DNA from 4 places in the Pseudochelatococcus lubricantis genome. Region 2 is predicted to be linked to each of the others. Evidence: riboswitches for the same ligand, from Rfam matches in the RefSeq annotation. Region 2 holds a riboswitch; each other region holds the start of a gene.

Region 1 (3,365 bases), on a different contig from region 2:
AACGGGCGCCGCCGGCATGTGGACGCGCGACGGGCGCCCGCGCGTGGGTGCGAAGGCGGCGATTTCGGGCGGAATGTCCCCTGCCGCCTCGATGCTCCCGTCGCCGGTAAATGCGGGCGCGGCCTGTGGATAGCCTTGCGGAAAGTTCTGCGCGGGTGCCTGGTGCACAGCCTGCGGCTGGTGCGTGGCGTACGACTCGGCAAAGTCGTAATCGTCGCCGAACACGGGCTCCCGCGCCGGGTGCGCTGCCAGCCCTTCGGCGGGCTCGCGCCCGTCACGCAGCGGGTCGGGCTTGCGGAAGCGACGTGCGAGTGCCGTGCGCAGCGTCATCAGGCCATGGATGACGGCGCCCAGCGAGACGATCCCCCAGCCCGGCTCGTCGCGGCCGTCGTCATCCGCGGCCGGCATATCGTAAGGAGACTCGGGGGACGGAGAGCGCGCGGCTTGCGCGAGGCCGAAGCCAGAGGCCGCAGAAAGCGCGAGAATGGCGGTAGCGGCATAGAAGAGCCCGACGATCACGCCGCCGATGCCGCCCGTGCCGGCCAGGCCGTGGCCGCCGAACAGCAGCGCATCGCCGACCACACCGCCAAGTCCGGACGGCAGCGGCCAGCGGGCGGTTTCCGGCAGCGCGCTCGCGACCGCCGAGGCAGCGCCCGTTCCCACCAGCCAAAGGCCGATGCGCAGCGCCGGACGCGGCAGCGGCCGCCGCCCCACGAGCCGGATGGCCCAGACCGCGCACGGCAGCAGCAGCGCGACGGAGCCGAGGCCGAATATCTGCATGATGAGATCGGCGAAGATGGCCCCCGGCATGCCCAGCATGTTGGCGACCCGCCCGTCCGTGGCGTGGGTCAGGCTCGGGTCCTCAACCGACCACGTCATCAGCGCCAGAACCGATGCACCGATGAACGCGAGCAGGAAAAGGCCGGCCAGTTCGACAGCACGCTGCACCATGAAGCGGCGCAACGCATCGGAAATATCCTCAGCGTGGGACGAGGTCCTTCGGATGGTTCGCATGTTTCGGGCAGAACTCGCAAATTGGCTTGATTCGAGCCAAGTGTAGTCCCCAGGCGGTTAAACCGGGATTAACTCTGGCGCGACGATTAACGTTAAGCCGGCGAAGCGCGATGCGAGCGAGGCGACGGTTGCGTCGCTCCTATGGCGAATGCGATCTATTTTTCGAATCATATGTCATTTTCTCCAGATATATGTCATATATGACGATATCATGCCTGTCACCGCCAGGAGAAAGGTTCCGGTGTTGACAATTGCGGCGGGTTTTTGACAGCGGTGCGTGCAAAGTGTAGCTTCATCGTGACGGTTCCTTCCGAGGATGAAAAGGGAACGCAGTGAGCGCGATGCGTGATACTGCGGCTGCCCCCGCAACTGTGAGCGGCAGGCTTGCGCCACGAGGCCACTGGATTTCGGTCCGGGAAGGCGGTGCAGGCGTCAACCGCGAGCCAGGAGACCTGCCGTCGGACGTGGTCACAGCGGACCATCGGTCGGGGTGTGCCGGTGCGGGCTTGCCGTTCTCGTCTTCGGGCGGGCGGGTGTGTCTTGTCGCGGTGACGTGCCACCTGACGTGCGCTGCCTCCGGGCCGGCGTTGCCCGAAGAGGTTCTGTCTTGTTCCCTCCCCTCCGCCTGTCGACGGCGCATGCGCTGCGCGTCGCTTTTCTGTTTTCCGTTCCGCCGGCGCTGGCGGCGCTCGCCATGCAGGCCGACCCGGTGCACGCCCGGCAGGCGGATGCAATGATGCTTGACGAGATCACGGTGACCGCGACCGCCGTACCGACGCCGGTGGCGCAGGTCGGCTCGGCGGTGACGGTCATCACGGAGCAGGAGATAGCCCGCGACCAGCGGCGCACGCTCGCGGACGCGCTCGCCACGGTTCCCGGCCTGAACATGGTGCAGACCGGTGGTCCCGGTGGGCAGGCATCCGTTTTCCTGCGCGGCACCAACGCCAACCACGTGAAGGTGCTGGTCGACGGCGTGCCGGTCAATGATCCGTCGACGCCGAATGGCGTGTTCGATTTCAGCCATCTGGCGACAGCCGACGTCGCGCGCATCGAGGTGCTGCGCGGCCCGCAGAGCGGCCTGTACGGCGCGGATGCACTCGGGGGGGTGATCAGCATCACGACGAAGGCCGGCAAGGGGCCGCCAAAGGCGGCGCTCATGCTCGAAGGCGGTTCGGCAGGCACCTTCAACCAGAGCGCGAGCCTGTCCGGCGGCGGCGAGCGGTTCGACTATTTCTTCTCCGCCGCTCACCTGCGGACGGAGGCGACGCCGGTGACGCCGCCGGAACTGGTGCCACCCGGCCAGCGCATCAACGACGACTTTTATGACAACTGGAGTTTCGCCACGCGGCTCGGCTTCGCGGTCACCGACAATTTTCGCCTGTCCGTCGTCGGCCGCTACAGCGACGCGCTGCTGAAGAACACGACCGACGGAGGTTGGCCCGGCGCTCCGAACGCCGCCCGCAGCGAACAGCGCAACCAACGCTTCGTAACCCGTGCGGAGGGCGTGTGGTCGCTGTGGGACGGGCGCATCACCAACACCTTTGGCATCGGCTACGCCAACGAGGACCGCGAGAGCACGGAGCCCGCGACCGCGTTCGGCCCCGGCAGCGTGACGGAGTATCTCGGCGAGCGGACGATCTACGACTGGCGCGCGGATGTCGTCGTCGCGCCCGATCACAAGCTCATCCTTGGGCTCCAGCACGAACGCGAACGCTTCGACGACGCCAGCCTTACGGCGTCTGCCGGCAACAGCGCGGGATTCATCGAATGGCAGGGGAAGATTTTCGACCGCCTTGCCTTCGCCGCCAACATTCGCCACGACGACAACGACGATTTCGGTGCCCACACCACCTGGCGCATCGCCCCCACCTTCACGCTGCCGGTGCTGGAAACGCGCTTGAAGGCGAGCGTCGGCACGGGGTTCAAGGCCCCTACCCTGAGCCAGCGCTTCATGGATTCGCGCCCGCTCTACAACTTCTACGGCAATCCGGATCTGCGGCCGGAGGAAAGCACCGGCTACGATATCGGCTTCGAGCAACCGCTTGCCGGAGAGCGCGTGCTGATCGGCGCCACGTATTTCCACAACGATATCGACAATCTCATCAACACCAACACGGATTTCACGTCCTACGAGAACGTGGGCAAGGCGACGACGCGGGGCGTGGAAGCCTTCGCGGCGGTGGCGCTGACGCCGGCGGTCGACCTGCGCGCGGACTATACTTTCACCCTCGCGCGTGATGACGTTGCGCGGCAGGAGCTGCTGCGCCGCCCCCGGCACAAGGCGAGCTTCACCGCGCGCTGGCAGGCGACGGAGAAGCTGGGGCTTTCCGCGACCGCGCTTTATGTTGGTG
Region 2 (3,365 bases):
CGAATCGCCGGCTCGTCGATCTGGATAACGCGGATTCCGGCGGCCTCCAGGTCCGCCACCTCGTCGCGCAGCGCCAGCGCGATCTGGCGGCAGACGTCGGCACGCAGGATGTCGTCGCGCACGAAGGACCATTGCAGCATGGTGACAGGGCCGGTCAGCATGCCCTTCACAGGCTTGTCGGTCAGCGACTGGGCGTAGGCGATCCACTCCACCGACATCGGCTGTGGGCGCGAGACATCGCCGAAAATGACGGGCGGACGCACGCAGCGCGAGCCGTAGCTCTGCACCCAGCCATTGCGGGTGAAGGCGTAGCCGTCGAGCAGCTCGCCGAAATACTGCACCATGTCGTTGCGCTCGAACTCGCCGTGCACGAGCACGTCGAGGCCGATCTCGTCCTGCCAGCGGACGGTGGCCGCCGTTTCCTTGCGCAGGAAGGCGTCATAGCCCGCGCCGTCCAGTTCGCCGCGCGTGTGGGCGGCGCGCGCCTTGCGCACCTCGCTCGTCTGCGGGAAGGAGCCGATGGTGGTCGTGGGGAAGCGCGGCAGATTGAGCGCCTCCCGCTGCGCCTCGCGCCTTTCGCTGAACGGGTGGGCGCGGCGTGTGTCCTCCGGCTTCACCGCTGCGAGGCGGGTGGCGACCGCCGGGTTGTGGATGCGCGCCGACGCGGCGCGCGTCCGCGCGGCAGCGGCGGAGGCGGCAAGCTCATCCTTCACGGCATCGCGCCCCTGCGCCAGCGCACGGCCCAGGATCGACAACTCGTCGAGCTTCTGGGCGGCGAAAGCCAGCCAGCCCTTCAGTTCCGCGTCGAGGCCGGTTTCAAGCGTGAGGTCGTACGGCACGTGCAGCAGCGAGCAGGAGGCCGAAACGATGAGATGATCGGTGCCCCGCCTTGCCGCGACGGGCTCGATGCGGTCGAGGATCGCCGGCAGGTTGGCGCGCCAGACGTTACGGCCATCGATCACGCCGAGCGACAGCACCAGCCCCGCCGGCGCCTCCGCCAGCAAGGCATCGAGCTGCCCGGGCGCCCGGGCGAGATCGAGATGCAGGCCGGCGACCGGCAGCGACAGCGCCGTCGCGCGGTTGTCCCCAAGCGCGCCGAAATAGCTGGTGAGCTGGATCTTCAGGCCCGACACGGCGCGGGCGAACATGCCATAGGCGGAGGCGATGGCGGCGCGGGTCGCGTCGTCGAGATCGAGCGAGAGCACTGGCTCGTCGATCTGCACCCAGTCGGCGCCGTGGGCGGCGAGGCGGCGCAGGATTTCCGTGTAGACGGGCAGCAGGCCAGGCAAAAGCGAAAGCGTATCAAAGGCTTCATCGCGGCTCTTGCCGAGCTTCAGGAAGGTGACCGGGCCGATCAGCACCGGGCGCGTGCGGTATCCGAGTGCCGCTGCCTCGCGAAACTCGTCGATGATCTTGGTAGAGGCGAGCGCGAACTCCTGGCCGCGCGAAAACTCCGGGACGAGATAGTGGTAGTTGGTGTCGAACCATTTCGTCATTTCCAGAGCCGGCAAGCCGGATGTCGAACCATGCGCATGGCCGTGAACGGCGCAGGCTTCGACGTCGCCCTCGGTGCCGCGGGCGAGCGCGAAGTAGGTTTCCAGCGACACCGGACCGCCCTTCCAGCCATAGGCGGCGGGAATGGCGCCGACGGCGACGGCGGTGTCAAGAACCTGGTCGTAAAGGGAAAAATCGTTCGACGGAATGTGCGCGATGCCGGCCGCGTGCTGGCGCGCCCAGTTGGCGACGCGCAGGCCGGCGGCGGTTTCGAGCAGGGCTTCCTGCCCGATCTTGCCGGACCAGAAGGCTTCGAGCGCCGTCTTCAGCTCGCGGCGGGGGCCTATGCGCGGCACGCCGAGGGTGGCGGTGGGCACAGAAGGCGGATTGGGAGACGAAGACGTATGAGACAAAGACATCGGCTATAACCCCTTGAAATGGGGGGCAAAAGGCCGAGCGGACGCACGCGGACGCCGCCCCGGGTCCACTCCGGGGACGCGCCACGACAGGCGACCACCGGGGACCCCGCCCGAGGACGTTCATGCATCGTGGCAGGTCTCCTGGCTCGCGGGTCAGCGCACCCGTCCGGCCTTCCCGATGGATGTGGCAAGAATGCCACCATCAGTGACACGAATTGGACGGGCGCTCGCCGCCGACAGTTGCGGGGTGCAGCTCCGGAATCGGATCGCGGCCGCTCCCGCGGCCACGCCCTGCACCGGATTCCCTCTTGGCTTCGCCGCCGCCGACGGCAGGGCGAAGAACCACGACCGTCGCACTATGACAGATCGGGATCGGCGGTCAAGCATATATATAAAGATATGTTTATATCATTGTTTTACTTCTGGCTGCTGAAGCGCTCGACGATACGTTTCCGGAGCCCGTCGCGCACGGAACGGTAGGCATCGAGGCGCTGGTCGCGCGATCCCTGCACGGCGGTGGGATCGAAGGTCGGCCAATACTCCACCGCGGCGGCCATGGTTCGGGTCAGTTCCATCGCCCGGTGATGCGCCTCGGGGGAAAGGGTGACGATGAGATCGAAGCCGGTATCCTCCAGCTCCTCCAGCGACTGGGGGCGGTGGCCGGCAAGGTCGATGCCGATCTCGTCCATGACAGCGACAGTGAAGGGGTCGATCTCGTCCGGCCGCACGCCGGCCGAGGCGACGTAAAGCGAGCGCCCGAAATAGTGGCGGGCGATGCCCTCCGCCATGGGCGAACGCACCGCGTTCAGGGCGCACATGAACAGCACGGACTGGATGCGACGCCCCGCCGTTCCGTCGGCCATGTCAGCCCTTCCAGTGCAAGGCGAACAGCAGCGTGAACAGCCGGCGTGCCGTGTCGAAATCGACGTCGAGCTTGCCCGCCAGCCGTTCGCGCAGCAGCTCCGACGCCTCGTCGTGCATGCCGCGCCGCCCCATGTCGATGGCCTCGATCTGCGACGGCGTGGCCGTGCGAATGGCGGCGTAATAGCTTTCGCAGATAAGCTCGTAGTCCTTGATCACGCGCCGGAACGGCGTCAGCGACAGGAAATGCGAAACGACATGCGCGCCTTCCGCCTCGCGTATCTCCAGCGCCAGCTTGCGGTCGACCAGCGCGATGCGGAGCGCATACGGACCACCCTCGTGGCCGGCGACGGTAAAATGGTTTTCTTCAAGAATATCCCAGATGGCGACGGCGCGCTCGTGCTCCTGATCGGGATTGCCCCGCCCGAGCGAGGCCTCGTCCAGCGTCACGGACACGAGACGGCAGCGCTTGTCATCACCGGCGCTTGTCACGACTTGACCTTTCGGTTTGTGAGTGCCCCATCCCGCCCCGCATCATTTCGTGTTGTCAAAGATTGAGGCGGATGCTGACGGAACGCGCATGCGCCTGCA
Region 3 (3,365 bases), on a different contig from region 2:
TCGCTTCGTGGCGCGGCGGCAAGGGGACGTCGCTGAATGCTACGCCGATCCCGCTTTCGCCAACCGCCTGCTGGGCTGGAAGGCCGAGCGCGACATCGACAGGATGTGCGCGGATGCATGGCGCTGGCAGAGCCTCAACCCTCTAGGCTACGCCAGCGAAACCGCCGGCGCCATGTCATCGCCGCTGTCATCCCCACACCTGCGGCCGCGAGCCCGCCGAACGCCATCAGTGTCGGCGGGTGCACGGTCATCTGCGCCCACCGCGGGCGGATCACATCCGCAGTGTTGAAGGTATCGGCGCTGTAGGAGCATACCTCAAGGGCGCCGGCAAGCAGCAGGTCTCGATCGACCCGCTCGCCCAGGGCGCGAGTCGCGGCATCCATGTCGGGCATGGCCCGCATGCGGACCAGAAGATCCTTGGCCGCGGCGAGATAGGCGTGCGAGCATTCGTTGAACGGGCTCTCCTCGTCGGCGACGCTGCCCGGCGCCAGCCCCCACAGGCAGAACGCATGCTGGATCCGGGCGTAGTTCAGCACGCGCCAGAACGTCTCGTCGGCCAGCGGCTTGCGTGCCGCCCGGGCGACGATAGCGCGACGATGGGCATCGAGGATGGCCATCTCGCCATGGGAAATGCCAGCGATGGCGATTCCATCGGTCGGCCCGGCGGTCCTGCGGTGCGCCAGCGCGGGCGGGGCGGCAGCGAGGAGCGGAAGCCACGCAGCCAGAAGCGCCACAGCCAGACGGCGACACGGCCGGAGCCGCCGCGCCGCCATGCGGTTTGCAGCGGCGCCGGCTTTCATCCGCTGCGGCTCGCTGCGGACGTCTGCCGGCTGGACAGAAGGCCAAAGGCGACACCCAGCGTCGTCCACAGCACCACCTGCAGGCCGATGGTGGCGACGCGGAAATCCCACAGCACGGCGGGCGCGAATTCGGCCGGCACCTCGTTGATGGTCGGCATGACGAACATCGCCAGGGCCATGGCCACCACATAAACGCCGCCGCCGATGAGCGCGGCGTTCCACGTGCCGTACTGCGCCACGAGGCGGCGGCCGATGGCGAGAGCAGCGAGAGCGGCGACGACCGACAGCAGGATGAGTGTGAAGTAGAGCCCGGTGCGGATGTCGATGGTGTCCGGGCTGCCCACGGCCGGCGGGTTTGCCGGATATTTGATCTGGGGAACCAGCACGAGGGAGATGAAGCCGGCAACGGCGAGGAAGGCCGCCGTGCCGCGCGGACCGATCCGTCCGAGCCTGCCCTGCGCATAGGCGAAGGCCAGCCCGAAAATGCCGCCGAGCGCGGCGCCGAACACCGCAAGCGCCGTCAACAGGCCGAGTGTGCTTTGCACCAGCCGGCTGACGACCTCCGGCTCGTCGCCGGACGCTCCGCCGGCGGCGGCGGCCGCGCTCTCCTCAATGGCGATGGCCGCGTCCACCGGCGGCTCGCCGACGAGATACGCGAAAACGAAACCAAGCACACCCGCCAGAAGACCGACGAGCATGCCCCGCACCAGCAGGGTTCTGACCATGATGTCGACTCCGGGCGTCAGTGGCAGGGAAAGCCGAGGAGGTGTCGGCCGTCATGCACAAACTCGTGGATGAACTCGCCCTGGAACAGCGCCACCGCGCCCTGCTCCGCGCCGATGAAATAGATGGCCAGCAGCGACAGCAGGCCGGCAAAGACCGCCCAGGGCAGAATTTCGCTGACGGGAATCACCGCCGGTTTGGCGGACGGAAAATGTGTAAAATCGGTCATCGTAGCTCCTCTGGGATGGCGCGTCCCGATCGGGTTCAGATCATGCCGGAACGGGGTCTGACTTCCGGTCGCGCAATACGCGCGGCCGGTCACAGTGGCGCGACCATGCCGGATTTCCACCGACTTCCCGTTCCCAGCGATACCGGATAATGACCTTCCCTCATGCTCAAGTCAACGAAACCCGCGCCCGCCTGATGTATATGAAACCGGGCGGTGCGCCTGCCTCGGAATGCCGGACCATGACCACACGCCTCACCCTGCTCTGCCACGCCGCCACAGCCGCGACACGCGCTGGCCGTTTCCCCATGGACGAGGAGCTGGAAACGGCAGCGGAAACCCTTGCAGCAACACTCGCCGGGCGCCTGCCGCGCGCCGATCGTGCGCTGTCCGGCCAGGAGCGGCGCACCAGGCAGACCGCGGCCGCGCTCGGGCTCGACGCCGAGGCGATTGCCGGGCTCGACGACTGCGACTTCGGGCTCTGGCGCGGCCGCAGCATCGCCGGGATCGCGGCCGAGACACCGGCGGCGGTGGCCGCCTGGCTCGGCGATCCGGACGACGCCCCCCACGGCGGCGAATCGGTCTCGGCCCTGATCCGCCGTGTCGGCGCGTGGCTGGATGCGGCCTGCACGGGGGGGAGTGTCATCGCCGTCACCCATCCGGCAGTGGCCCGCGCGGCGGCGCTGCATGCACTCGGCGCGCCGGCCGCCTGCTTCTGGCGGCTCGACGCCGGGCCGTTGTCGGTCACCGACCTGCGGCACGACGGCCGCCGATGGACGCTGCGGGCGTTACCGCTCGCGCTTCTCTGAAGCGAAGCGATAGACCATTGCTACGTTTCAGCGAAACGTAGAAATGGTCGAGAGGCTGACCGACGTTTGAAAAGCACGCGCCACGATGCCGGGGAAAGCCGCTGCATTCAACAGCGTTTTAACGCTCGTCCGGCGACGTTTCTCGGGTAGAAGGTCCCTCGGGGAGCGCCCGCCATGCTATTGTGCGGACGATTCCATATGGTTCAGGAATATCTCATGTCACTCAGCCCGCAAGACCGCCTCGTCGTTGAAATGCAAGTTCAAAACGAGGGGCCGAACCTCATCGTCGCCTACCTGCTGTGGTTCTTCCTCGGCTTGCTATCCGCGCACAGGTTTTACCTCGGCCGCCCAAAAAGCGCGATCCTGCAGATCGTCCTGAATATTTGCATCATCGGGTTGTTGTGGACGCTCTTCGACGTTTTTCTGATAAGCGGCATGGCAAGGGAGAAGCGGGAGCAGTTGCGCCAGAAATACACCCGGCAGGCTGCGGCGCATGGCGGGAGCCTGACCGCATCGCAGTAGATCGGACGTCAGGCCGGCGTGGAGGGGATCGTGACAGCATTCCAGGGGCAACCGATCATGAATGCGAGGCAAACAGGCGGCGACATGGAGCCGGGGTCGCAAACCGATGCCGCGCTCCGGCTTTCGGACGGCCAGATGCTCGCCATTGTCCGTGCCTACGCGCTCGCCTTCATCCTGTTCGGCTTTGCCGTATCGGGGCCTGCCGAGATATTTGATGGTCTCATCAGGATCGTGACGGCGCGGGATACGTTGATCACCGATTATATCGGCGTGGGCGGCATGGGG
Region 4 (3,365 bases), on a different contig from region 2:
CGGTCGCAGCCATAGCGCCACCAGTCGTAACCCCCGAGCACGCGCGCCACGATGACGCGCGCGTGGCGCGCGACGCGGTCTATCCACAGATCGACGGACATCGGATGGCGCAGGTCGCGCAGATGCGCGAGCCGCAGGTCCGGGATGGCGTCTTCCGCCCGCCGCCGGTCTTCCCGCCAGGCCGCGGCGAGGCCGGCGAGATCGCTGTCCGTGAAGGACAGCGCCGCCAGCGGCGCCGGGGATTGGCCGAGATCGACAGGCTCGATCAGGTCATCCAGCGAGGCGGTGGTGGTGGCGAGCAGATGCATGGTCCGTGCTTTCGCGGATCACTGGCGCGGGGCGCTCATGCGGCGAGGATTCGCTCGATCGCCGCGCGGTCGATGCCCTTGAGGCCGATGACGACGAGGCGCGTGCGCGGCGTTTCGTCCGCGCTCCACGGGCGGTCGAAATAGTGGTCGACACGCGGACCCGCCGCCTGCACAAGCAGGCGCAGCGGCTTGCCCTCGACGTGGGCGAAGCCCTTGAGGCGCAGGATGTTCTCGGCCTCGACAGCGGCACTGATGCGCCGCGCCAGATCTTCCGGCCGGGCGACGGCGGGCAGTTCGACAACGAAGCTGTCGAACTCGTCGTGCTCGTGGTCCGCCTCGTCGTCGTGATGCGTGCGGCGGTTTTCGATGTCGTCCTCGACGCCGAGCCCCAGTCCCAGCGCCACGGCGGCATCGACCTTGCCGTTTACGCCGGCCACGATCCTGACCGCCGGCGGCAGGTGCGGGCGCAGGGTTTCCTCGACACGGGCGCGATCCGCCTCACCGAGCAGGTCGGTCTTGGAAACGATGACAAGATCGGCGCAGGCGATCTGATCCTCGAACACTTCCTCGACGGGATCGTCGTGGTCGATGGAGGCATCGGCGGCACGCTGCGTCTCCAGCGCGGCGGGATCGGCGGCGACACGGCCTTCGGCGAGAGCGGGGCCGTCGACGACGGCGATGACGCCGTCGACCGTGACGCGCCCGCGAATCGCCGGCCACTGGAACGCCTGCACCAGCGGCTTGGGCAGCGCCAGGCCGGAGGTCTCGATCAGGATATGATCGACCTTCGGCTCCAGCGCCAGAATGCGGTCGAGAGCGGGGGCGAAGTCGTCGGCGACGGTGCAGCAGATGCAGCCGTTGGCGAGTTCGACGATGTTGTCCTGCGGGCAGTTCTCGACGCCGCAGCTGCGCAGGATTTCGCCGTCGATGCCCACATCGCCGAATTCGTTGACGACGATGGCGAGGCGGCTGCCGCCGGTCTGTTCGAGCAGGTTGCGGATGAGGGTCGTCTTGCCCGCACCGAGGAAGCCGGTGATGATGGTGCAAGGCACGCGGCCGCGAGCGGCGGAAAGGGCGGAATCAGCCATCGAAATGCGCTCCCTGTCCGGTTCTCCCGCCGGACGGTCAGAGTGAATCGGGTGACGGCAGGTCTCCTGGCTCCCGGATTCTCGCTCGTCCACCGCCTTCCCGAGTACTCAGTGGCGTGGGAGCGTGCTCCGATTTTGCGAAATCGTAACAGGCTCCGCGATTGTGTGCTTTGAGCGCTTTCCGATCGGAGAGCGCTCAACGCGGAAGAGCTATCCGGCTACAGTTGCGGGAACAGCTGCGGCATAACAAACGAAAGTCCGGCGGACGAACGTTTGCGCACCGCATTCCCTCTTAGCTTTCCCCGGCATTGCTCATGCGGGGAAAGACCGTCATACGTCATCTAGGGCCGGGGAGCGGAGCCTGTCAACGGCGCAAATTTGCGTTGGTTGCAAGCGGGTTCGGCCCTATGCTCGCGGAGAATCGGCCCGGGCGCGCCCCTCTGTTTCAGGCTCCGGCGGCTGGTTTCGGGCTGGGGCAGTTTCTTTGCGGATCGGGCAGTTTCTCTAAGGATCGGGTAGTTTCTTGGCGCACCGTTCGTCTCTTACATTCGTGCTGGGTGGCGCGCGCTCCGGCAAGAGCAGCCACGCGGAGCGGCTGATCATGGAGCAGCCCGCGCCGTGGCGCTATATCGCGACCGCGCAGGCCTACGACGAGGAGATGCATGCGCGTATCGCCGCCCATGCGGCCAGGCGGCCGGCGGGCTGGAACACCCGGGAGGCGCCGCTCGACGTCGCCGGTGCACTGGCCGCCACGCCGGAAGGCATGCCGGTGCTGGTGGACTGCCTGACTTTGTGGCTGACCAACGTCATGCTGTCGCCGGACGGACCGGATGTGGAGACGGCAAGCCAGCGGCTAGCGGAGGCGCTCGGCCGCCCGCGCGGGCCGTGGGTCGTGGTCTCCAACGAGGTAGGCCTCGGCATCGTGCCGGACAACGCCCTGGCACGCCGCTTCCGCGATGCCGCCGGACGGCTTAACCAGATGGTCGCGACGCGGGCGGATCGCGTGGTGTTCATGGTTGCTGGGCTCGCGATGCAGGTGAAATGAGTGGCGGCATGACGGATCGGACGAGGTGGGAATGACGGATATCAGCGAGGAACGGGCGCAGCGCCACAAGGCACGGATGCAGAACCGCAAGGCGGTGCAGGATGCGGAAGTCGCCGCAAAGACGGTGGAAAAGGGGCTGCTGATCGTCAACACCGGGCCCGGCAAGGGCAAGTCGACAGCGGCCTTCGGGCTGGCGCTGCGCATGCTGGGACACGGCAGGCGGGTCGGCGTGGTGCAGTTCATCAAGGGCGTGTGGCAGACGGGCGAGCGCGAGGCGTTCTCCGCGTTCGGCGAGCGCGTCGTCTGGCATACGATGGGCGAGGGCTTCACCTGGGAAACGCAGGACCTGGAGCGCGACATCACCGCCGCGCGCCGGGCGTGGGACAAGGCGCGCGAACTCATCGGCGATCCCGCGCTCAGCCTTGTCGTTCTGGATGAACTGAACATCGCGCTTCGCTACGATTATCTGGACCTCGCCGAGGTGGTCGACACGCTGCGGAACCGGCGGAACGATCTGCATGTCGTCGTGACGGGACGCAACGCCAAGCCCGAGCTGATAGCGGCTGCCGATCTGGTGACGGAGATGGGCGCCGTCAAGCACCATTTCGCCGCCGGTGTGAAGGCGCAGCCGGGAATCGAGTTCTGACGGATGGCGAGGCAGGCCCGCGCGTTGATGTTTCAGGGCACGGGGTCGGACGTGGGCAAATCGCTCATCGTTGCCGGGCTGGCGCGGGCGCTTGCCAATCGCGGACTGAGCGTGAGGCCATTCAAGCCGCAGAACATGTCGAACAATGCGGCGGTGACGGCCGACGGCGGCGAGATCGGCCGCGCGCAGGCGCTGCAGGCGCGCGCCGCCCGCGTGCCGCCGGGCGTCCACATGAATCCGGTGTTGCTGAAGCCGCAGAGCGAGACCGGCTCACAGGT

What was found. A riboswitch is a leader RNA that binds a small molecule or an ion and turns the genes downstream of it on or off. The one in region 2 is predicted to bind cobalamin.
Region 1: it holds a riboswitch for cobalamin, as region 2 does, so the genes downstream of both, ACFFJ7_RS09050 (TonB-dependent receptor plug domain-containing protein) here and metE (5-methyltetrahydropteroyltriglutamate--homocysteine S-methyltransferase) in region 2, are expected to answer to the same signal.
Region 3: it holds a riboswitch for cobalamin, as region 2 does, so the genes downstream of both, ACFFJ7_RS11065 (CbtB domain-containing protein) here and metE (5-methyltetrahydropteroyltriglutamate--homocysteine S-methyltransferase) in region 2, are expected to answer to the same signal.
Region 4: it holds a riboswitch for cobalamin, as region 2 does, so the genes downstream of both, cobW (cobalamin biosynthesis protein CobW) here and metE (5-methyltetrahydropteroyltriglutamate--homocysteine S-methyltransferase) in region 2, are expected to answer to the same signal.

What each region holds. Positions count from the first base shown of each region.
Region 1 covers NZ_JBHLXC010000002.1:1,371,428-1,374,792, forward strand. Annotated here, with positions in the region: gene ACFFJ7_RS09045 (DNA translocase FtsK) at 1-951, opposite strand, end outside; cobalamin riboswitch at 1,300-1,488, shown strand; gene ACFFJ7_RS09050 (TonB-dependent receptor plug domain-containing protein) at 1,622-3,365, shown strand, end outside.
Region 2 covers NZ_JBHLXC010000024.1:105,074-108,438, forward strand. Annotated here, with positions in the region: gene metE (5-methyltetrahydropteroyltriglutamate--homocysteine S-methyltransferase) at 1-1,913, opposite strand, end outside; cobalamin riboswitch at 2,028-2,275, opposite strand; gene ACFFJ7_RS19685 (arsenate reductase ArsC) at 2,330-2,776, opposite strand; gene ACFFJ7_RS19690 (UPF0262 family protein) at 2,778-3,266, opposite strand; gene hisD (histidinol dehydrogenase) at 3,322-3,365, opposite strand, start outside.
Region 3 covers NZ_JBHLXC010000006.1:42,941-46,305, reverse strand. Annotated here, with positions in the region: gene galE (UDP-glucose 4-epimerase GalE) at 1-289, shown strand, start outside; gene ACFFJ7_RS11070 (CbtA family protein) at 797-1,525, opposite strand; gene ACFFJ7_RS11065 (CbtB domain-containing protein) at 1,543-1,752, opposite strand; cobalamin riboswitch at 1,784-1,928, opposite strand; gene ACFFJ7_RS11060 (histidine phosphatase family protein) at 1,992-2,558, shown strand; gene ACFFJ7_RS11055 (TM2 domain-containing protein) at 2,775-3,080, shown strand; gene ACFFJ7_RS11050 (DUF1576 domain-containing protein) at 3,138-3,365, shown strand, end outside.
Region 4 covers NZ_JBHLXC010000006.1:249,677-253,041, forward strand. Annotated here, with positions in the region: gene cobN (cobaltochelatase subunit CobN) at 1-308, opposite strand, end outside; gene cobW (cobalamin biosynthesis protein CobW) at 344-1,396, opposite strand; cobalamin riboswitch at 1,436-1,743, opposite strand; gene cobU (bifunctional adenosylcobinamide kinase/adenosylcobinamide-phosphate guanylyltransferase) at 1,920-2,441, shown strand; gene cobO (cob(I)yrinic acid a,c-diamide adenosyltransferase) at 2,473-3,087, shown strand; gene ACFFJ7_RS11995 (cobyric acid synthase) at 3,115-3,365, shown strand, end outside.